Regions from separate parts of the Lysinibacillus sp. PWR01 genome, predicted to be linked through region 2. Evidence: riboswitches for the same ligand, from Rfam matches in the RefSeq annotation. Region 2 holds a riboswitch; each other region holds the start of a gene.
The links. A riboswitch is a leader RNA that binds a small molecule or an ion and turns the genes downstream of it on or off. The one in region 2 is predicted to bind S-adenosylmethionine.
Positions count from the first base shown of each region.

Region 1 (9,330 bases), on a different contig from region 2:
ATGAATGGAATAGCTGGAAAAGGGAAGAGTCTTTTCGTTTAATTTAGGGTTATAGTTAAACTAGGTAATATGGCGATATACCTAGAATGAATATAAATAGGTAATATTTTTATGTAAAAAATGGGATTAGTATCATACGATAGTAACCCCATTTTCATTAAGCTATTGCCAATTAAATCCTTTGGTTGCTAAAAACTCTTTAATATGAGGGCGGCGTTGTTCGATTAAAAAATCAGCCATCTGTTTTGTCCAGTTATCAATTTTTCTGTTTGATGAACGACTATTATAATATATTTCCATTGTCTCATTATAAGCTGGTAAAAGCTCTTCATATTTTTCAACATTGTATTCATTTTCATGTAATACAGCAGACACAGGTAAACGTGGTTTTACATCATTGCGACGTGCAGGAACGCCGATTGTTAGCCCGAATAATGGGAAAACGTAATCGGGTAGATTGAATAATTCACTGATTTCAGAAGTTTTATTGCGGACTCCTCCAATATAGCAAATGCCATAACCCATTGATTCTGCTGCAATAACAAAATTCTGTGCAAACAATGATACATCAGCTACGCCGACAAGGACATTTTCAGCTGAATCAGCCACAATATCTACTCCTTCTAGCTTCCCAGCCATTTGAAGTCGCTTGAAATCTACGCAAAAAACAAATGCTCCGCCTGAAGTTTCATATTGGCGTGGATTACCAGAGAGTAAGCCTAATTTTTCTTTTTTATCTGCATCTGTTACCCAGATCACACTATAGGCTTGCACAAAATGTGATGTTGCAGCCATTTGTGCTGTTCCAATTAAATCTTCGATGATTTCTTTTGAAATCGGTTCTCCATCATAGATGCGTACCGAGGAATGGTTGCGTAATAATTCTTTAACCATTAAAACTCTCTCCTTTGTGTCTGTTCTATACCATGAGCATAGCACGCTTTTCCGTCAAAATCGAATAGTGAGGTATAAAAAGTTATATATACATAATTTAAAAATGTAGAAATTATCTCGTAAAGTAAAATATTTCATTTGATATAGATTAAATATTCTAAATAGTATAAAATTATAGAAGCGACTGTTTATTTGGTTGTACTACCAAAAATTACATTATCTTTATTCGCAAATGTTTATACAGCATTAGCTATTAGGCGATGAAATCCTCCTAGAATAAAGATATAGCCTCTGATGGACGTCACAGATTTACTGGAACCAAATATGCGAGTTGAACAAAATAAAGTGGAATGGAGGAATAGGGAATGGAAGAAAAATTAGCGAAAAAGCTTCGCCATGAACAATTGCGAAGCAAGGTTGTAACAGCAGAAGAAGCAGCATCTTGGATTAAGGATGGCATGGTATTAGGGATGAGCGGATTCACACGTGCTGGCGATGTAAAGGTTGTACCTCTTGCACTTGTAGAGAAAGCGAAAAAAGAGAATTTCCAAGTAGATGTCTTTACAGGTGCATCACTTGGCCCTGAGGTAGACCAATACTTAGCAGAAGCAGGGGTCATTCGTAAACGCGGTCCTTTCCAAGCAGATGCTGGCATTCGTAATAAAATCAATAGTGGTGACATCACATTTGTGGATGCCCATCTTTCTCATAATGCTGAGCTTGTCCGCCAAGGTATTATAGGACCAATTGATTTTGCGATTATTGAAGCGGCTGCAATTACAGAAGAAGGCTTATTAATTCCTACAACTTCAGTTGGTAACTCTCCGATTTTTGTGCAAGAAGCAGACCAAGTCATCATTGAATTAAACGTAGCACAGCTTGATGCATTAGAGGGTATACATGATATTTACGTACCTGCACCACAAGGAAAACGTGATCCAATTCCTTTACAGAATGTTTCTGATCGTCTTGGTATAGTTGGAATTCCACTAGATTTAGATAAAGTAAAAGGCATCGTTATTTCGGATATATTAGATGCACCATCAACTATTGTCCCTGCTGATGAAGAGACGGATGTTATGGCTAATCATTTATTAAATTTCCTGCGTGAAGAGATTAAAGTAGGTCGCTTAACAACAAGTTTGCGACCAATTCAATCTGGGGTAGGCTCAGTAGCAAATGCTGTATTGCTAGGTTTTAAAGATTCTGAGTTTGAGAACTTAGAAGTTTATTCAGAAGTTCTCCAGGATGCAGTATTTGAATTGATTGATGCAGGAAAAGTAAATTTCGCTTCTGCTACTTCTATTACCCTTTCTGAGCAAGTAGGAAACCGTGTTTATGGGAATTTTGAAAAATATGCTGATAAATTAGTATTGCGTCCTCAAGAAATTTCAAATCAGCCTGAAATTATCCGTCGACTCGGATTAATTTCAGTGAATACAGCCTTGGAATTAGATATTTACGGCAATGTTAATTCAACACATGTTTCTGGTACAAAGATGATGAATGGTATCGGAGGGTCTGGTGACTTTGCTCGTAATGCACGTTTAGGAATTTTTGTGACAAAGTCTTATGCTAAGGGTGGAGATATTTCAAGTATTGTCCCAATGGTCTCACATGTGGATCATACGGAGCATGATGTTGATGTCATTGTAACTGAACAGGGCGTAGCAGATTTACGAGGACTTGCTCCAAAAGAACGAGTGGGACTTATCATTGATAATTGTGCACATCCTGATTATAGGGAGCAGCTGTGGCAGTACTTTAATGATGCCAATGAGGCAACGGGTGGACATCACACACCACATGACCTAGAAAAAGCACTATCATGGCACGTTAACTATGCGAAAAACGGTACGATGAAAGACCCTGCTTTTACGAAACAATAGTCTTATCTTAAAAGCCTTGAAGGACAGATAGTCTGTTTCTTCAAGGCTTTTACGTTTTAATTTAATGAAAGTCTATAATAATCCAATCCATTTCCAATAAGTTGCAGAGAACAAAAGTACGAGAAGGAAACCGATAATGGTTAATGGAATTCCAGATTTCAAGAAATCCTTTGTTGTAAAGGAGCCTGTACCATAGGCAAGCATGTTTTGTGGTGCACTAATTGGTAATAAGAAGCCAAAGCTTATGACGAATTGTTGCACAATAACAAAACCAACTTGATCAACATTAGCCGTTAATGTGGAGGCTAAAACGATAAACACAGGTATAAGTGCTGAGGCTAAGCTAGTTGCGCTTGCAAAGCCTAAATGAATCAAAATGTTAAATAAAGTTACGAGTGCGATGGTTGCTAGTAAAGGCATAGTATCTAGCCCGAGTGAACCAAAAACTTTATCTGATAACCATGCAGCACCTTGCGTATTTAGTAAAATGGTTCCTAACATAATGCCTACCGCAAAGACGATAATTGTTCCCCATGGAATATGAGGCTCAACTTCCTTCCACGAATACACACCGATTTTAGGCATTAATAGAATAGCGATAGCAATAATTGTGACTGTTGTCGTATCAAATGGATGTAGCTTTCCTTCAGTTGCCCAGAAAAATAGTAAAACTACGGATGTAATGATTAAACGAATTTCAGGAGCCTTTAATGGGCCAAGCTCTGCAAGCTGTTTTTTGATGACCTCTTTACCACCTTCGATATTGCTAGTCTCAGGTTTAATTAAAGCAATCATAATGAAAAATAAAAAGATAGACATAATAATTGAGAAGGGGGCGGCATAAAGTAGCCAAGCACCCCATGAAATATCCACATTAAATTGCTCTTGGATAAAGTTTAAAGCCACCATATTTTGAGCTGCTGCAGTCTTAATACCGATATTCCAAATGGAAACTGCTTGTACCGAAGTAATAACTAATAAGGCAGCAAGCCGACTATCACGTGGTAAACCAAAAGCTGCCACCATTCCAAGCAATATCGGTACTACTGCGCCAGCACGTGCTGTAGCAGAAGGTACAAAAAATGCGAGGACGATAGAGACTAAAATAGCGCCAAATACGATAGCTTTTGTTTTCGTTCCTACCAATGAAAGAATCCAAAGAGCAAGTCGTTTATGTAGATTAGTAATTTGCATTGCTGCCGCTAGAAAAAGAGCTGCTGCTACTAAAGCAACGGCAGAATTACTAAAGCCGCTTAAAGATAATTTTAATGCGCTAGCTGTTCCTAGCTCTGTAGTTGGATCCTCCATTGACGGAGCGAGTCCTAGTAAAACAGTTACTAGCGCAATGATCATGGCCGAGCTCACAGGATATGAAACGGCCTCTGTAACCCAAAGGATGACTGCAAAAGCTAAAATGGCTAAAGCTCGTTGCCCAGCTATAGGTAAATCACCGTTATTAGGTAAAAAAGTAATAATAATCAGTAAAGCGAAGGCCAAGCCAATCCATAGTGGCTTTAAATTACGTTTTGAAGCTTCTTGATTTGGTGAAGACATATTTTCTCATCCTTTCTACGATAAAAATGACGATTATTATCCATAACATCGGCCTAGATAATGTTTTATTAAGATAAGAATATATCTTTTTTATTGTAGAAAAAAAACTACGCAGAATAGGTGTTTTTTACAGCAATATGAGTAGATAAAGAGAAAATACATGGTCACAAAAAATACAAAAATATCCATAAAAATATTATTTCTTTTTCTTAAAGGCAGAAGTTACTTTAGGCTCTGTACCATTGACTAAACGTTTAATATTTTCTATGTGCAGGATGATGGCTATGCCAAAAAGAAGAACAGCTATAATGGTTGGGCCAATGCCAGGAATCCATAAATAAGTGGCTGTACAAAAAACGAGATAAAACTCTAGAACACCAACAATTAAATAATTTGTTGCAAAGGATAAAATAACAAATAAAATAAGTGCAAATAAACCAATCTTCCAATCGACAGCAAGTAAAATTCCGATAATGGAGGCAGTTCCTTTTCCGCCATTGAAGCCCATATAGAAAGGGAAATTATGACCTAAAATGACCCCAGCAGCCATAATGTAGGTAAGCAGCCATATTTGTTCTTCTGTTAAATGAGTGAAGTCCGCTAGATAAAAATGTGCACCGATAATAGCTACAACGCCTTTGCCAATATCGATGAGGGCTACTAAAACGCCATATTTCCAGCCGAGGGAAAGAGTAGCATTAGAGGCACCGGCATTGCCGTGGCCCGCTTTTTTTAAATCAACCCCCGATAAAAACTGTGCCACTTTAGAGCCGTGAATACAGCCAATTAAATAGCCAATAATAAGAAAAGTGATCACGGCCTTTACCATAAAAATCCTCCTCTCAAAATTTTTTCTAAAATAGTGTATGCGTTCATATTACGTATAAGAGCAGACAGAAGTTTCGGAAAAAATAAAATTTACATGTTGACAGAAAAAAACTCTATGTTTATACTGTGTAACAACGATGGAAATTGAATCTCATACTCTTATCAAGAGCGGCGGAGGGATAGGCCCTATGATGCCCGGCAACCAGTAAGTAACGAGCTTACTAAGGTGCTAATTCCTACAGATTCTTACTTGGATCTGGCAGATAAGGGGAGGAAAACTTGCAACCGCAACCCTCTTCTTAGCTGAAGAGGGTTTTTGTTTTCTACAGAAAAATCCTCCTCATCTCCGGTACCATCGTAAAAAAAATAACCATTTGGAGGTACACAATGACAAATTTTAAACCAGAAACATTGCTGTTACATGGCGGTCAAGAGCCAGACCCAGTGACGGGTTCTCGAACAGTTCCTGTCTATCGCTCAACTGCTTTCGTATTTAAAGACACTGCTCATGCGCAACGTCTTTTTGCCTTAGAGGAAGCAGGGAACATTTACACAAGGATTACCAATCCAACTGTTGATGTGTTTGAAAAACGTGTGGCTTTATTGGAAGGTGGAACAGCAGCAGTAGCACTTTCATCTGGTGCAGCAGCTATCGCATTTTCCATTTTAAATCTAGCTGGAGCTGGTGATGAGATAGTAGCAGCTAGTTCTTTATATGGTGGTACTTATAATTTATTTGCTAACACATTACCAAACTATGGTATTAAAACAATTTTTGTAGATGAAACAAACCCAGAGAATTTCAAGGCGGCGATTACTGATAAAACAAAAGCAGTCTTTGCTGAAGTGTATGGTAATCCAAGCTTAAAGGTTTTAGATATTGAAGCAGTAGCTAAAATTGCACATGATAATGGTCTACCATTAATTATTGACAGTACGTTTGCTTCTCCTTACGGTTCTACACCTATTGAATACGGTGCAGATGTTGTAGTACATTCAGCAACTAAATGGATAGGTGGTCATGGTACAACTTTAGGGGGCGTTGTTGTAGACGCTGGTAAGTTTGATTGGACTAGTGGTCGATTCCCAGGTTTTACTGAACCAGATGCTTCTTACCATGGTTTACGTTATGGAATTGATACAGCTTCTGCGGCCTTTGCTACGAAGCTACGCGTACAATTATTACGTGATTTTGGTCCAACATTAAGTGCAGATGCTGCCTTTAATTTATTACAAGGTTTAGAAACGCTTCATTTGCGTATCCCTAAACACAATGAAAATGCATTGGCAGTGGCTGAATATTTACGAAACCACCCATCTGTGGAGTATGTAAATTATAATGGCCTGGAAGATTTTCCAACACATGAATTGGCAAAGAAATATTTAAGAAATGGCTTCGGTTCAGTGCTTACATTTGGCATTAAAGGTGGACGTGAAGCTGGGCGAAAGCTTATTGATAGCGTAAAGCTATTTTCACATGTAGCAAATGTAGGTGATGCTAAGTCATTAATTATTCATCCTGCTTCCACTACACATCAGCAACTATCAGCAGACGAATTAGTTCAAGCTGGTGTAACCGAGTCGCTCATTCGCTTATCCATCGGTTTAGAGGCAATAGAGGATATTATTGCTGATTTAGATCAAGCCATTACACAGGCAACAACTACTGAACAAACAGTAGAAGCCTAAGCTTTAGAACATAGGGAAGAATGTTGTAGCGTTTACGTATTTTCTCATTCGATTGGCCTCATTTGGTAATGCGTTAAACGTTGCTACATCAACCAATTGCTACATCCGTTAATTATCAGAACCTTATAAAAAATAATACCAAGTAATTTTATATGTATTATTGACTTAATTAAATCCTTGTTATATACTAGGAAATAAGTTAAGGGTACGAAAATTCTTGTTAAAAAAGGTAAATGTTTTCATAAGTGCTCCCCCACTTTTGAATATATAGAAGAGCAGTTGCCTAGCCAGTAACTGCTCTTCCCAAAAAAACTGATGATAAAGGAGTGTTTAAAATGGGTAATATCTATAGTGCACAAAACATTGTATCCTATCTAATATATGAGCTAAATGAAGGGCATGTCTTTGTCAACAATAAGTCCATTCAACACCTTCTTACATCAGTCGAAAGAAAATGGCAGCAAGTCTTTGGTCATACAGCATTTCAAGAACATGTTTTTGCTGAAGAGGAAGACTATACTGTTAAGGAAGTATTTGAGGCATATGAACAGTACGGTGTGAGCCATATCTCACTTCCTGCGACAGAGATTTACTTAAAATATGGTACATTTCAATTAGTGGAACGTACGTATGCAATACCAAATTTTACAGAAGAAGAAATTAGTCTTGTTCAACAAGCTTTAGCACAATATCGTTATCAATTGCTTTCAAAAGCAAGTTAAAACCCCCTCATATATTTAAGCTCATTCTCTGCTGCTACAGGGAATGAGTTTTTTCTTTAAAGGGATTGTTATGAATGTCCGAGCATACATATATATAATAGAAGAAAGACATTCGTATATTGAAATGTAAATAGTCAATATTTGTTCAAATCTTATAGAATGATTAATAAAACGTATAATAAAGGGAATGAAACCGATTTCTTTTGCACATCTAGAGAAAACAAATGTCCTTCCTAGAAAGATTTTTCTTGTGCAATGTATGTATTTGCGTTACAATTTTCTTTAAGTTAAATTTTGAATTATTTGAATTTGTATGTGTTCCAACACATATAGAAATAGCGAAACTCATACAAAGAAGAGTTGTTGGCTAAAGACTGCGGTGGGTGTCAAATAGTCATGACACAACCCCATGGAGAATTAGCTTTAATGAAACTGCGGAATGTAAGTTGGAGGGAATAACAAGAATGGCAACTATAAAGGCAGCGATTTTAGGATTTGGAACGGTAGGTCAGGGGATCTACCATATTTTAAATGAAAAACGAGAAGAGCTAAAAAATAAATTAGGTATTGAATTAGAGGTAGCGAAGATTTTAGTGACAGATGCTAGTCGCGAACGTGTGCCAGGAACAGCACATTTAATGACAACAAGCATGGATGAAGTCTTAGCAGAACCAGGTATGCAGGTTGTGTTTGAAGCAATTGTTAACGAAGAGCCTGCATACAGTTATTTAAAGCGAGCAGTTGAACATAAATGTCATGTTATTACAGCCAATAAAGTGATGTTTGCCAAACGAGGTTTAGAGTTGCAGGATCTTGCAAAAGCTAATGGCGTTTTTGTAGGCTATGAGGCTACTACTGCTGGTGGTGTACCTGTTATTAAAACAATGAAAAATATTTTACTTGTAAATGATGTAAGTCGTATACAAGGCGTCTTAAATGGCACATGTAACTATATTTTAACAAAAATGCGTGCACAGGGCTGGTCTTTCGAAACAGCTTTAAAAGAGGCACAAGGCTTAGGTTATGCTGAAGCAGATCCATATAATGATATATCTGGGCAGGATGCATTTAAAAAATTAATGATTTTAAGTGCCTTAGCTTTTGGAGAGCAACCAGATTGGTCAGATGTAGAAGTGATTGGGATCGATAGTATCTCTGCTGAACAAGTTCGTGAAGCGTGTGAAAATGGTCTGCGTTACCGCCATGTAGCTGAAGTGGAGAAACGGGCTGACGGTAAAATTATTGCTAAAGTCGGTCCACAACTAGTTGATAAAGAGCATCCACTTTATCCAGTCGATGATGTGTTTAATGCGGTGGCATTAGAGACTAACTATATTGGTACATTAACATTAGTTGGTCCTGGAGCAGGGATGTACCCAACTGCGAGTGTCATGGTAGAGGATTATGCTGAAATCATTGGGAAAAGAGCAGGATTTGTTGTCACAATCTAATAAAAGCTTTAAAAAAGCCCACCATTCAACAATGTTTAATTGTATGAATGGTGGGTTTTTAGTCTTCATCTTTGACGTCAATATCCTCTGGAATAGGAGTAGAACGCCAAATTTCAATTTCCTCTTTAATACGTTCCAATTGTTTAAAATAAGTGCTGAATTGGCCACTATTGATTAGAATTTGTTGTCCATCGTAAACAGAACGGATGCGTCCTTCGTAAACTAGACGCATTACTTGATCCTCAGGCATACCGAGATCAAAAGCTGTCTCTTCAATTGTTTTATACATACGATTCGCTCCTT
Region 1 is NZ_JBHERJ010000021.1:131,974-141,303, forward strand. Features, by position in the region: gene chrR (oxygen-insensitive NADPH nitroreductase) at 163-894, opposite strand; gene scpC (succinyl-CoA:acetate CoA-transferase ScpC) at 1,260-2,783, shown strand; gene ACEVFT_RS03015 (SLC13 family permease) at 2,856-4,337, opposite strand; gene ACEVFT_RS03020 (glycerol-3-phosphate acyltransferase) at 4,534-5,166, opposite strand; SAM riboswitch class I at 5,322-5,435, shown strand; gene ACEVFT_RS03025 (O-acetylhomoserine aminocarboxypropyltransferase/cysteine synthase family protein) at 5,553-6,854, shown strand; gene ACEVFT_RS03030 (hypothetical protein) at 7,190-7,576, shown strand; gene ACEVFT_RS03035 (homoserine dehydrogenase) at 8,041-9,027, shown strand; gene ACEVFT_RS03040 (MerR family transcriptional regulator) at 9,086-9,316, opposite strand.
Region 1: another riboswitch for S-adenosylmethionine. It lies ahead of ACEVFT_RS03025 (O-acetylhomoserine aminocarboxypropyltransferase/cysteine synthase family protein); the one in region 2 lies ahead of ACEVFT_RS23695 (YezD family protein).

Region 2 (5,032 bases):
GTTAAGCCTTCCCCGATAAACATCATGGCAAACATAGCGGCAAAAATAGGCTCTAAGGAGAATATTAGACCTGTATGTGTAGCAGAAGTATACTGTTGTGCAACAGTTTGACCAACAAAGCAAAACGCACTACAGATGATGCCAAGCCCTAAAATAGCAATCCAAGATGTTGTGGAATTTGGCAATGTCGGTGTTTCGAATAGAAATGTTAAGCCAAGTGCATAAATACCAGCAAAGCCAAGCTGATAAATTCCGTATGAAATGGATTCTACATTTCGTGTGAATGAGCTATTTAAAAGTAAATAAATTGAATAACATACCGCAGCAATTGCTACTAATAAATCACCTGTATGGAATGTGAATGAGCCATGTGCTGTTAAGACGGTAATACCAATCATCGTACAAATGATCGCAAAGCTAACTGCTCGAGAAGGTAATTTTTTTTCAATAAAGCTGCTGAAAATCGGCACTAACACGACTGTTAGGCTCAAGATGAAGCCAGCATTTGAAGCAGAAGTAGACTGTAAACCAAATAAACTTAACGCGAACACAATGAATAATAAAAATCCTTGAATAGCCGCATATTTTAATGTTTTACCATTTACTTTGATCATCCGTTTGTAAAAAATAAGTCCTGCTACGAAAAATGCGATGATACAACGCAATGCCACCACATTATAAACTGCCAATGTTTCTAGCCCCATGACCATAAAGGTATAAGAGAGCCCCCAAAACATTGTGACAATAACCATCAATACATTTGCTTTTCCTTGGATACTCATTATGTTCACCTACCATCTGTGTACTAAAACAGTTTTTATACTAAAAATTACTATATATCTTGTATTGTGATTAGTAAAACGAATGTTTATAATGAATAGGATTAAAAAAATTCATGTATATAGAGGGATTGCGGATGAGCTTAGTTAAATACGAGATTTTAACAAAGGTGGCAGAGGTGGCAAGCTTTACAAAAGCAGCTGATGCACTAGGGTTAACACAGTCTGCTGTGAGTCATGCCGTGTCAAGTTTAGAAAAAGAATTTGGCTTTGCTCTCATTCATCGAAGTCGTGTAGGTGTAACATTAACGAGTGAGGGACAAACGATGCTAAGGGCAATGCGTCAGGTTTTGGATGCGCAGGAATTATTACAACAGGAAGCAGCTCATATTCTTGGCGTGACACGTGGTAAGGTTCGAATTGGTGTAATTTCAAGCATTTCTTCGAATTGGATGCCAGAAATTGTTCGCATCATGGATAATCAATTTCCAGGAATACAGGTGGAGTTACGAGAAGGAGATTACTATGAAATTGAACAATGGCTTTTAAGTGGTGAAGTAGAAGTCGGGTTCTTGAACGGTCAAAAGTCAGAGCAATATCAATTTACTGAGTTACAACAAGACCCATTATTATGTATTGTTTCCGATAATAGTCCCTTATTTGATAAGACAGAAATTGATATCGTAGACCTAGAGGATATGCCATTTATTATGACTTCCTATAAAGGGACAAATGATGTCAAGGTGCTATTAGAGCAATATCATATAAAGCCGAATATTCGCTTTGAGCTTTCTGAGGAGGTAGGGATTCTTTCTATGATTTCACATCATTTAGGGATTAGTATTTTACCCCAATTGGTTATTCAAAATTTACCACCAACATTGAAAGCGATTCCATTAAAGCAAGGTGGCTACCGCACCATTGGGATTGCTATGAAACACCATGCTTCACCCGTTACAAAGAAATTTGCAGAGATTTTAAGCGCTTGGTTAAATGAACAAAACAGCTCCCTACGATAGTCGCTATTGAAGCATATCCTTACATTACGTTAAAATAGTATTTGTATATATTTCAGAAAATAGGTGAGTGTATGGGGACATTACAAGGCAAAACCGTACTCATTACAAGTGGGGGAACACTTGAAAAATGGGATCGTGTACGAGGGCACACGAATTTATCAAAAGGCACAATGGGCTGTTATTTAGCAGAGGCGGCGCTGGCTGCTGGCGCTAACGTAGTATATATGCATGGTTACTTTGCACAGCTCCCAGAAAACCACAACAAAATGACATTGATAAAATTTGAAGGCATAGAGGATTTAGGACAAAAGGTGTGTCATGCTGTCCAACAACAACAAGTCGATATCGTCATTATGGCTGCTGCTGGCTCTGATTGGATCATTGACAAGGTGTATGATCAATCAGGTAATTTAATGGAGGAGGCGGGGAAAATGCCTTCCGACGAACCACCTATTATTCATTTTAAAAAGGCGCCAAAAGTGTTAGGACAAATCAAGGGTTGGCAACCAAAGGTAACATTAGTAGGCTTTAAGCTCGAAGCGACGGATGATGAGGAGTTCTTGCTAGCTCGCGCAAGACTGCGTATGGAAACAGCCAATGCTCAATTTATGGTAGCAAATAGCTCCCAGTCTTTATACGGAGGGGATGAGCCTCATTGGATCGTGCCTGCTGAAGGCCAACCAATCAAGGTGATGGGGAAGCAACAGACCGCACAAGCATTAATGGCCTGTTTACAAGAACAATAAAATCAAGAACTGTGCAGAGGCTATATTTCTGTGCAGTTTTTTTCTTTGCTTCTGTGGTTAGATATATTGACATAGCATACAATACGGTAGGATTATGTGTGAATAGTCTATAAAATTCTTACATTGCATAGTATTCAACTAGGTTTTCTAATATTTTGTATTGACATTCCTATAGCAGAATTATAGAATTATTTTCAAGAAACGCAGTACTCTTATCAAGAGAGGTGGAGGGACTTGGCCCAATGAAGCCTCGGCAACCGAAAAACAGGTGCCAAATCCAACAGATGGTGTCTGAGAGATAGGAGGGGCTATCAATCAGTTTGATGCGTTGGCCTCTTTATGATCAATAAGGATAAAAGAGAAGGGGTGTATCGTATGGCTCAGTCGGTAAAAGTAGATGATAAGAAATTAGAGGCAATTGCGAAGGCGATTCAAAATCTTGAATTTGGTGAAGTGCATATTACGATTCAAGATGGTGTGATTGTGCAAATTAATAGGCTTGAAAAGCAGAGATTTCCGCAGAAAAAATAACAATGATTTCAGTAGAACTTATGTCAAACGGCCACCTATAAGCATGAAGGATTTCCTTTGCTTACAAGTGGCCCTTTTTTTGTGTAAAGGCTAGCTATAAAAGCTTTTTGGTATAGGACCGATATGACGGCGATGATAAAGTAAAGGCTCTTTTTGAGCATTTGTAATGTCTATCACCTGCCCAATAAAAATGGTATGGTCGCCAGCATCAATTTGCTGAAACGTTTTACATTGTAAATTAGCTGCTGTATCATGTAAAATCGGTAGTCCAAAAGAGGAAGTTGACCACTGTGCTTGTGCAAAGCGATCAGGGATTTTACTTGCAAATAGTGTACATAAATGTTCTTGATCACTCGCTAAAATATTGACCGCAAAATTTGGCGCAGCCGTAAAATAAGGATGGAGCTGAGATTTTTTATCGAGTGACCACAAAATAAGGAGCGGGTCGATTGAAACAGATGCAAAGGAATTGACGGTTAAGCCAATAGGTTTTGTGTCATGACATGTCGTGACAACTGTTACGCCTGTAGGATAATTACCTAATGCTAATTTAAAAGCAGCTACTAAATCTGTCATTCAAATCACCTCTTTATGAAATTAGTGAACGGAGTTTGTAGGTAAACGAAACTTTTTTTCATATCCTACTAGTAACTCCTTTTCTTGAGTAAATTTTAAACCAATCAAACATACAGGTAAAGGTAATGGGGAAAGAAAGGGGAATGGCCATGACTTTATATTTTGATCATCTGGTTCATCAAGTGGAATCACCAGAAAATATAAAGGTTTTCTTCAATAAACGAAATGTCCATACAGTGAATGGTGGGCAGCACACGATGTGGGGGACTTATAATACGTTAAGCTACTTTGGCTTAAGCTATATTGAACAAATTGCTATCTATGATCGTGATTTATTTGAGCAAGCGGCACAATACCCTTATTCCCTACATTATACGTTTAAACGTGATCAAGAGCGCCAGGGATTTTCTCGAATTGCCCTGCGCACAAAAAATATTGAGGAAGCGGGTCGGCGCTTGCGAGCATTGGGCTATGAAGTATATGGGCCAGATGCATGTAGCCGAACAAGACCAGATGGCACTGTTGTAGAATGGAAGCTACTGCATTTTGGCAAGCCAGATCTTCCAATCGATTTTCCATTTTTGATTGAATGGGCGGAGGAAGATGAAGAGCGTTTGGCTCAACTAAAGGCAAGTGGTGCCATTGATGTAAAACAGGCTATAACGATGGAATCCATCCAATTCTATGTCAAGGACATGCAGGCAACCGTTCAGCTGTGGCAACAGGCGTTGCAGCTACCAGAGCCTGTGCAATATGAGCAGTATATGTCACTACAGCTACCGAATATGCGTTTAGATTTCTATAAGGAAGAGAGCGCAGTAGCCATGACACTCGGTCATGTCAAAGAAGGGCCATTTGGCGTGACATTAAAAGATCCAAAACGTACAAAGGAAACGTTAGTTTGCCCAGGCGCTTTTTATTGGATAAATCGATAATGAGAAAAAGGCTGGGACACAACTAACTGAGACCTTCATAAAGACGAATAATCTTTAACAAACATGATAACTAGAAAAACCGAACTATTCCGAAACACTTCGTATGCGTTTTAGTGGATAGTTCGGTATTTTTTATGGGCTGAAACACTTTTGTCCCAGCCTCTTAACATAGTATTGAAAAACAAATCAATCAATAGAATTTTTGTGAAAAGTGAAAATGAATTTCCATTGCAGGCTACTTGCTTTCCTGTGGGCGAGCGCCGAATCACTTCCTCCGCTAGCACTTCGTTTAGAGCTTTGCCTGTCTCGCTATCCCAAGGGAGTCAAGTAGCCCTCCACTCCAACCCATAAATATCTAACTTTTTAGCAAAGGTTTTCAGATAAAGTGAAGGTGTTCATTACTCTTTATGAAGAGGTGTTGTCACGCATCACTTCTCCACATTGAA
Region 2 is NZ_JBHERJ010000099.1:286-5,317, reverse strand. Features, by position in the region: gene ACEVFT_RS23710 (DMT family transporter) at 1-782, opposite strand, end outside; gene ACEVFT_RS23705 (LysR family transcriptional regulator) at 917-1,798, shown strand; gene ACEVFT_RS23700 (phosphopantothenoylcysteine decarboxylase domain-containing protein) at 1,870-2,544, shown strand; SAM riboswitch class I at 2,754-2,849, shown strand; gene ACEVFT_RS23695 (YezD family protein) at 2,920-3,075, shown strand; gene ACEVFT_RS23690 (flavin reductase family protein) at 3,166-3,651, opposite strand; gene ACEVFT_RS23685 (VOC family protein) at 3,801-4,586, shown strand.

Region 3 (9,330 bases), on a different contig from region 2:
GTAACAGCTGCTAAAGGTTCATCCGATTCACCAGCAGCAATGGCCACGATCTCTGTCCCCATAAAAGAAAAAATAACTATGACGACACCCATTAGAACAGCGCCAAAACCGTTTGGTAAAAAACCACCCTGCTCAACTAAGTTGGTCATACCTACAGCATTAAAGTTGGGGGCGATACCAAAAATAATAAATGCACCGAGACCAAGAAAAACGACTATACTTGCAACCTTAATAAGAGAGAACCAATACTCAAACTCACCAAAAGCTTTGACAGAAAGAACATTTGTTAAAGTAAGTGCTACGGTTAATAACAGACTTACTAGCCATAAAGGAATCCCGTCATACCAATATTGAATAATGGCTGCTGCCGCTGTTGCCTCTAAAGCAATCGCAATCACCCAGAAAAACCAGTACAGCCATCCAATCATAAAACCTGCCCACGGACCAATGGCTTCATGTGCATAGTGTGCAAATGACCCACTCGTTGGATTGACAGCCGCCATCTCACCTAGCATACGCATAACTAATACAACGATAATTCCTGCAAATATATACGATAAAATTGCCCCTGGGCCAGCTAAGTTAATGACCGAGCCACTTCCCATAAATAGACCAGCACCGATTACTCCGGCAATCGCAATCATCGTCATATGCCGCTTTTTTAATCCTCTTTGCAAATGCGTTTGTTGCCCCATATCTGTCACCTCTTTTAGTAAATTGCTTGATCGCTTACAAAAATCTTACATCTTTCATAACGTTGAAGTAATAGACAAACTGTAAAATTCTATACTTTTGTTTTATACATAATGTAAAATAGACTAAATATTCTTAAAATAATTTAAAAACGATTTTCTAAGATAATTTGTAGCACTAAGCAGAAATAATCAAAATTAATCTGAAGATAAGTATGTCAAAAGGAGGGGCAAAATTGAGCCCATTTCAACTAAAAGTACTAGATGTTTTGAACAATAAATATTTTCAAAAGGCAGAGGTAGTAGCAGGACATGAGGGATTAACAAGAATCATCAAATGGGCACATGTTCTAGAAATCATACATGTTGATAATTTTTTAGTTGGTGAAGAGTTAGTATTAACAACGGGGATAAGTCTCCAACATAGCATTGAGGACTTTACTGCATTTATAGAAGCCATCATTCAAAAAAATTGTGCCGCTCTTTGTATTGAATATGGCTCCTCTATTCAAGCAGTTCCTGAAGCAATATTGGCACTAGCTAACCGTCATCAGTTTCCTATTATCGTTTTTCATGAAGCGGTTCCTTTTGTTCGTATTACACAGGATTTACATAGCCAAATTATCAATCAGCAATATTTATTGATCTCTTCGCTAGAATCTTACTCACAAGCTTTGAACAAAAATGCAGTCTTAGGACAAAACACAGAGGATATTTTACAAAATATGTATAATGAGTTAAAAACACAAATCATGTTTTCCATTAAGGGACGGGCGCCTATCTTTTTTCCGAATATGGCACACAAAAAGCGTCAGCAATTACTAGCATTGCACAAGTCTACTCAACAATTTAAACATGAGCCTATTTTTATTTTTGATCAACATTATGCTGATTTAACACTTTATCGGGAAGATGGGCTTTTCTCAGAGTTTGAATTATTAATATTGGATCGTACAGCAACAGCGTTAGCACAGCTTTTAATGCGAGAGTTTTATATTGAGGAAAAAAAGAATATTGAGGATGCTTCGATTTTAGCCGATTGGATTGATCAAAAACTGTCTAAGGAGGAAATCTATAAATTTATCGTTACACATTACGCTAACTACACACAATCTAGTGGGGCTGTCTTTATTTTAGCCTCTCCTCATACTTTGACAAAGGCACAAGAGGATATTGTCTATAGTAAGCTTTATTATCGTAATCTCTTTGAGCAGCATGGCTTTATTCCGTTTTTGTTTGAAAGAAAGAGCTATGTTATTTTTATTTTACTTCATACAAAAGATAGTAAAGCCACTCGTGATATGTTAAATAACCTGTTTTCCTCCTTACCCAAAACTGAATTTTATAAAAAGCAGCAAACACAGGGCTATCAGATAGCCGTTGGGAAAGTGGTTTGTGATGTTGATGAAATTCCTAAAAGCTATCAAACTGCCCTAGAAACCTTATATATTTGTCGAAAGGTACAAACGTCCTCGTTCTTTTATGATGATCTGCATTTATATCATTTAATCTATAAATTACAAATGCAAGTGAATTTACAGGAAGTGATATACGACTATTTACAGCCCGTTATTGAATACGATGAAAAATACAATAGCAAGCTCCTCGAAACATTACAGGTGTATTTACAAACAAATGGCTCTAAACAGCAAACAGCGAACCAATTGTTTATTGTGCGTCAAACACTCTATCACCGCTTAAAAAAGCTTGAAAGTTTACTAGGTAAAAATTTTATGAAGGGGCATAACCGCATTACACTTGAATTTATGCTACTAGCCAATTCATTGATCGAGGATAAGAGCTAGAAAAAAAGTTGGCACGCTCAAAAGGGGATCTCCCCTCCTATGCGTGCCCCTTTATTACCCTTTCACAACTACATCCTGATACAGTCCAGGTCTGCGATCATCGTAAACAGGGATTCTTCCACGTACTTCATCGACAATAGAAAAGTCTACATCGATCACCGCTACTTCCTCGTCCTCAGCACCAACCCAAAGTACTTCTCCCCAAGGCTGAATAATCATAGATTGCCCATTAAAATTTTCTACCTTTTTCGAAATACGATTAACCGCTATGACAAAGCATTGATTTTCAATTGCACGAGCCTGCAGCAATGTTTTCCAATGGTCAATCCTTGGAGTTGGCCACTGCGCTGGTACAAATAATACCTTTGCTCCTTGTAATGCATGGGCACGTAACCATTCTGGGAAGCGAATATCATAGCAAATAACACCAGCAGCTTCAATGTCACCTAGAGCAAAACGATTCATTTCATTCCCTGCCTCTAAGTAAAGATGCTCGTCCATTAAACGAAAAAGATGTGCCTTGCTATATTCCCCTACAAGCTCTCCATTACGATCAAAGGTATACATCGTATTATAAAATTTGTCGCCTTTCTTTGTTGAAACAGAGCCACCAACAATATGTACATCTAGTTCCTTAGCTAGTTTAGCTAAAAAGGCTTTTGTCCGCTCCCCATCGCTATCCGCTAGCTCAGGCAGTTTTTCCAAAGCATAGCCTGTATTCCACATTTCAGGTAACACAATGATTTCTGCCCCTTGTTTTGCAGCTTCTCGAATCTTATCCTCAGCACGTGCAAAATTTTCTTCAACTTTGCCAAAGCCAACATTTAATTGAATACAACCGATTTTCATATCTATTCCTCCTCTAGACAATTAACAGAAAAAGTAATACTATTTGCTTCATATTCTTCAATAATAATTATTATATTCTGAAAAAGGTGATTATGCATGGAATTCTCTAAAAAACTACAGCAACTACCCACTCAATTTTTTGCAGCACTCGTTCAAAAAGTAAACACGGCCTTAGAAGAAGGACGTGATGTCATTAACCTTGGGCAAGGAAATCCCGACCAACCCACACCTCCTCACATCATTCAAGCATTACAGGAGGCGGCTGAAAACCCACAAAACCATAAATATTCACCATTTCGAGGTATTGCTGAATTACGCCAAGCAGCTGCCGACTTTTATCAACGTGAATATCATGTGGAACTAAATCCTGACACGGAGGTAGCGATTCTTGGTGGGACAAAAATCGGTCTAGTTGAACTACCTTTAGCTGTGTTAAACCCTGGCGACACGATGCTCTTACCAGACCCTGGCTATCCAGATTACTTATCAGGTGTCGTATTAGGAGATGTTAATTTTGAAGTGATGCCACTTTTTGCTGAAAATGATTTCTTACCTGATTATGATGCATTATCTGATGAAGTGAAAGAAAAGGCAAAGCTACTTTACCTAAATTACCCGAACAATCCTACAGGTGGTACAGCAACACTTGCGTTTTTTGAAGAAACTATTCGTTTTGCGAAGGAACACAATATTATCGTATCACATGATTTTGCTTATGGAGCAATAGGATTTGACGGTAATAAACCAATTAGCTTCCTACAAGCAGAGGGTGCAAAAGAAGTTGGGATTGAAATGTATACCCTATCAAAAACCTATAATATGGCAGGTTGGCGTATAGGCTTCGCCGTTGGGAATGCCGAGATTATTGCTGCTATTAATCTTATTCAGGATCATCTGTTTTGTAGTCAATTCCCTGCTATTCAACAAGCAGCAACAGTAGCACTGACAGCTTCCCAACAATGTGCGGATGAACTACGAGCTACTTATGAGCGTCGCCGAAATGTACTCATTGAAGAAGCTCAAAGAATCGGCTGGCATGTTACGGCTCCAAAAGGCTCCTTCTTCGCATGGCTCCCTGTACCACTAGGCTATACAAGCGAACAATTTGCCGATCTATTGCTTGAAAAAGCTGATATTGCTGTGGCAGCTGGCAATGGTTTCGGTCAATATGGCGAAGGCTACGTCCGTATCGGTTTGCTGGTAAGCGAGGAACGTTTACGTGAAGCAATCCATAGAATCGAGCAGTTACAATTATTTAACAAATGACAATATCATCAATAGATTATTTGTGAAAGGTGAAAAGGCCTTCCACCCCAATCCATAAAAGTGTTATCGTCTTAACAAAGGTTGTACAAATAAAATGAAGGTGTACACTACTCATTTTTATTGAGGGTTGTTGTGACTAATCATCTCTCCACATTGAAAATAAGAGCCTATCCTCTCTCTAATCATACAAATAATGAGTTATTTTGTTCACTACTACTAGTATGAAAGAGGGAAAGACATTTTTACAGAATGGTTGATTGGAGTGGAGCCAGCGTCACTCTTAGGGGGATTTAGCGTCACAGAGGAGACCCTGGAGCGAACGGAAGTGAGTGAAGCGGCTCATCGGACGCCCCCTGGAAAGGACGCTGGCGGAACGGAAATCAACCCCTCACCTTGCTAAAAGGTCTATTTCTGCTAGTGACATGATCTTTTTTCCACAACATGTGTCCTGTAGCTAACTCTAGCTACAGGATCATTATTTTTCAATTTTCCTTGGCTGCCCTAAACCATTTTCTAATGGATAAAATTGAACATGACCTGTTTCATCATCCAATTTTCGAATATGTTGAATACCTTGTACCTCAGCGAGTACTAGGTCAGCAGTAATAACAGGATTTCCCCCTTTTATTAAATGCCCACCTGACACAACACCCCATTGATCACTCATAGAACCATGGAAATGTGTTTCATATCCCCCATCACGCTTACACACCACACCAGAGCCTTGAATAAATTCAAGTGGTCCATCTTTTTCAACCACATCACTAAAACGAACTTGAATCTGAGCTGTTGCATCTGGCACTAAATATACAAAGCTACTTTTTTGAAAGCTACCAATACAGCTAACAATCGTTGCTGACTCAATATGATTCTCTTCACAGAGCGCCTCAATTCCCTCAATGATATCTGTCCCTGTTAGAAGACGAGCACTAATAACCCTACCAAATGAACCTATACCATAATTAACTCTCACAGACATTGTTATCCCTCTTTCACGTCGAAATATTATAATTATATAAAAATTTTAAAAATTAATTATTGACTTACTATACCCTATAAATTATATTAGTTCTATCGGAATTACAAAAAAATATTATAAATCTCTTATCAAGAGTAGCTGAGGGACTGGCCCTATGAAGCTCGGCAACCTCCTTTTTAAAGGAAGGTGCTAAATCCTGCAAACGATCTTCGTTTGATAGATAAGAGAGGACATCTTTTCATGAGCCTCTCTTAGTTTGTAAGAGAGTTTTTTTATTTTCAAAAAACCGATAAAAACAATCTTGGAGGTAGTTTTCATGAAAAAGAAAAATAAATTTTTAGTAGGTTTAGCAAGTTTAACATTAGTAGCAGCTCTAGCAGGTTGTGGCTCTAAAGAAGATAGTAAAGGCCAAGCTGAGGCAATTGATGGAAAGAAAATCGTCGTAGGTGTCACTTCTGGTCCACACGAGCAAATTGCAGAAGTAGCAGCTAAAGTAGCAAAAGAAAAAGGGCTAGAAGTAGAGCTAAAATCATTTTCTGACTATGTTTTACCTAATACTTCCTTAGCTGAAGGTGATCTTGATGCGAACAGCTATCAACACGAACCTTTCCTCGATACATTTAATAAAGATCATGATACAGATTTAGTCCCAGTGGGCAAAACGATTTTGAATCCAATGGGTATCTACTCTGAAAAATATAAATCCTTTGATGACATTCCGGATGGTGCAACATTTGGCCTACCAAATGACCCAACGAATGGAGCACGTGCCCTCTTTGTTTTACAAGAAGCTGGCTATATTAAGCTAAAAGATGGCGCAGACTTAACAGCCTCGATCCGTGATGTAGAAGAAAACAAAAAGAATTTAAAATTCATTGAATTAGAGGCAGCTCAAATTCCTAAACAGCTTAGTGAAGTAGATGTAGCAGCTATTAATACAAACTTCGCATTAGAAGCTGGCATTAACCCTAAAGACGACTCTATTTTATTGGAATCTACTGACTCTCCATACGTGAACTACATTGTCGTACGCGCTGAAAATGAAAATGACCCAACAATTAAAAAGTTCGTTGAGGCTTACCAATCTGATGAAGTACGTCAATTCATCGAAGAAGAATTCAAAGGTTCAGTAATCCCTAGCTGGTAATACATTCAGGAAGCTTCTATAAGCCGAAGAATCTGCCGAAATTCCTCTATGGGAAGACGAGCAGATTCTTGCTTTTTAGAAGGTTGAGAAAGGAGCAAACAATCGCATGATTCAATTACAAAATATCTCAAAAGAATTCAAGTCGAAAAAAGGCATCATTAAAGCTGTGGATGGGATCAATCTTCATGTAAAAAAGGGACAAATTCATGGTGTGATCGGCTATAGTGGTGCTGGTAAAAGTACACTCATTCGTTGTGTTAATCTACTAGAACGTCCTACAGCAGGAAAAGTAGTGATAGACAATGTAGACATTACAACCCTTTCTCTTCATGAATTACGTCAAACACGCCAAAAAATCGGGATGATTTTCCAGCACTTTAATCTATTAAAAACAGCAACAGTTTACAATAATATTGCCGTTCCCTTAAAGCTACTAGGCTATAAAGAGACGGAAGTAAAAAACCGTGTAGCTAAATATGCTGAAATTGTAGGCTTAACAGATAAACTAGATAGTTACCCAAATCAACTTTCAGGTGGTCAAAAACAACGTGTGGCTATTGCACGTGCCTTGGCACAGGAGCCAGAGATTTTACTTAGTGACGAAGCAACAAGTGCACTTGACCCTGAGACAACAGAAGCCATTCTTGAATTGTTGTTAAAAATTAACCGTGAATTAGGCATTACGATTCTGCTCATTACACATGAAATGAATGTGATTCAAAAAATTTGCGATGAGGTTTCTGTTCTAGAATCAGGGAAAGTTGTGGAATTTGGCACAGCTATTGAACTTTTTGCAAAACCGAAGCACCCTACAACGCGAAAGTTTTTAAATACAATTTCACAACGTAACTTATCCCCTTCTCTTATTGAGCAATTAAATGTTTCAGGTAGTGTCATCCGTTTAACATTCCTTGGTGAAAGCACTGGTAAGCCATTATTAGCAGAAGTCACTAAGGTATACGATGTGCAACCAAATATTTTAACGGCTAATATTATTGAATTAAAAAACGGCATTGTCGGCAATATTGTGGTGCATCTACATGGCGAGACGCAGATTGTCCAAAAGGCGCTAACTTATTTTTCGGAAAATGGCGTGGCAGTGGAAGAATTAGGAGGTGCGTTCAATGAGTAGTATCCAAAGTTTCTTTACAGATTGGTCAGATGTTATTGGCAAAGCAATTATCGAAACATTTCAAATGGTCGGAATTTCATTGTTGTTCTCCATTCTAATTGGTATTCCATTAGGGCTATTAATCGTTTTAACACGACCAGGACAATCCTTTGAAAATAAATTTTTCTATCAGTTTTTTAATCTATTCATCAATATTGTCCGCTCTGTGCCATTTATCATTTTATTATTCTTCATCTTACCTTTTACCAAGTTAATTGTTGGTACAACAATTGGTGTTAAAGGTGTAATCGTTCCGTTAGTTGTTTACACAGCTCCTTATATTGCACGATTGATGGAATCTGCGCTTTTAGAAGTGGATTCAGGAGTGGTAGAAGCTTACACAGCCATGGGTATTAAACGTCGTCATATTATTTGGCATGTACTATTACGTGAAGCTCGTCCATCGATTATTTTAGGCTTAACGATTGCCACAATTGGATTAATTGGTGCAACGGCAATGGCAGGAATGGTTGGTGCTGGCGGATTAGGTGACCTTGCCTATCGTTATGGTCATTTACGCTATGAGGTTGATGTGATGTATGCAACTGTCTTTATCTTAATCATCCTTGTGCAAAGCATTCAATCTATCGGCAACCGCTTCGCTGCGAAATTGAAAAAAGATTAAGAGGAGAATGAAGATGACAAAGGAAATTTATGTAGAGAAAAATGGCTATATTGCAACGTTAGTATTAAATCGCCCTGATAAACGAAATTCGTTTTCAAAGGCAATGTTTCAAGCTATAGTAGACCATCTTGAACAGCTACGTGTAGATTCTTCTATCAAGCTCTTGATTGTCCGCGGTGTCAATGAAGTAGCCTTTTCATCTGGTGCTGATATTAGCGAGTTTTTAGATATTCGTTATGCTGCAGACAATGCCAAAGCCTATAATGATTTGGCTTTAAAGGCAATCGATGCCCTCTATAAATTTCCGCATCCTACAATTGCTATGATTCAGGGCTTAGCAATTGGCGGTGGCTTAGAGTTAGCAAATGCTTGTGATTTTAGAATAGCAACACCTAAGAGTAAGCTGGGTATCACCGCTGCAAACATTGGTATTGTCTATAATTTAGAAAGCACGAAACGTCTCATCAATATTGTTGGTGTCGCTAAGGCAAAGGAAATTTTATACACAGCCAACATTTTTACAGCTGAAGAAGGCAAAAATATTGGTTTAATCACGGCCCTACATGAGCCAGAGAATATTGAAGATGCCACACTGCAATTCGCTGAACATCTATTAAGTAAATCATCCATTGCAAACGCAGGCATCAAAAAAATTATCCAGGCGATTGTAGATGGTGAAAATGAAGAAAGCGATGAGCTGGCACAGTTAGTTTTGGATTCATTTAGTTCAGACGATTATAACGAAGGTATTCAAGCCTTTTTAAATAAAAGAAAGCCTATTTTCAATAAATAAGTG
Region 3 is NZ_JBHERJ010000005.1:29,655-38,984, forward strand. Features, by position in the region: gene ACEVFT_RS00675 (amino acid permease) at 1-695, opposite strand, end outside; gene ACEVFT_RS00680 (PucR family transcriptional regulator) at 929-2,497, shown strand; gene ACEVFT_RS00685 (carbon-nitrogen family hydrolase) at 2,552-3,346, opposite strand; gene ACEVFT_RS00690 (pyridoxal phosphate-dependent aminotransferase) at 3,443-4,612, shown strand; gene ACEVFT_RS00695 (PPC domain-containing DNA-binding protein) at 5,088-5,591, opposite strand; SAM riboswitch class I at 5,714-5,818, shown strand; gene ACEVFT_RS00700 (MetQ/NlpA family ABC transporter substrate-binding protein) at 5,908-6,738, shown strand; gene ACEVFT_RS00705 (methionine ABC transporter ATP-binding protein) at 6,845-7,870, shown strand; gene ACEVFT_RS00710 (methionine ABC transporter permease) at 7,863-8,534, shown strand; gene ACEVFT_RS00715 (enoyl-CoA hydratase/isomerase family protein) at 8,548-9,327, shown strand.
Region 3: another riboswitch for S-adenosylmethionine. It lies ahead of ACEVFT_RS00700 (MetQ/NlpA family ABC transporter substrate-binding protein); the one in region 2 lies ahead of ACEVFT_RS23695 (YezD family protein).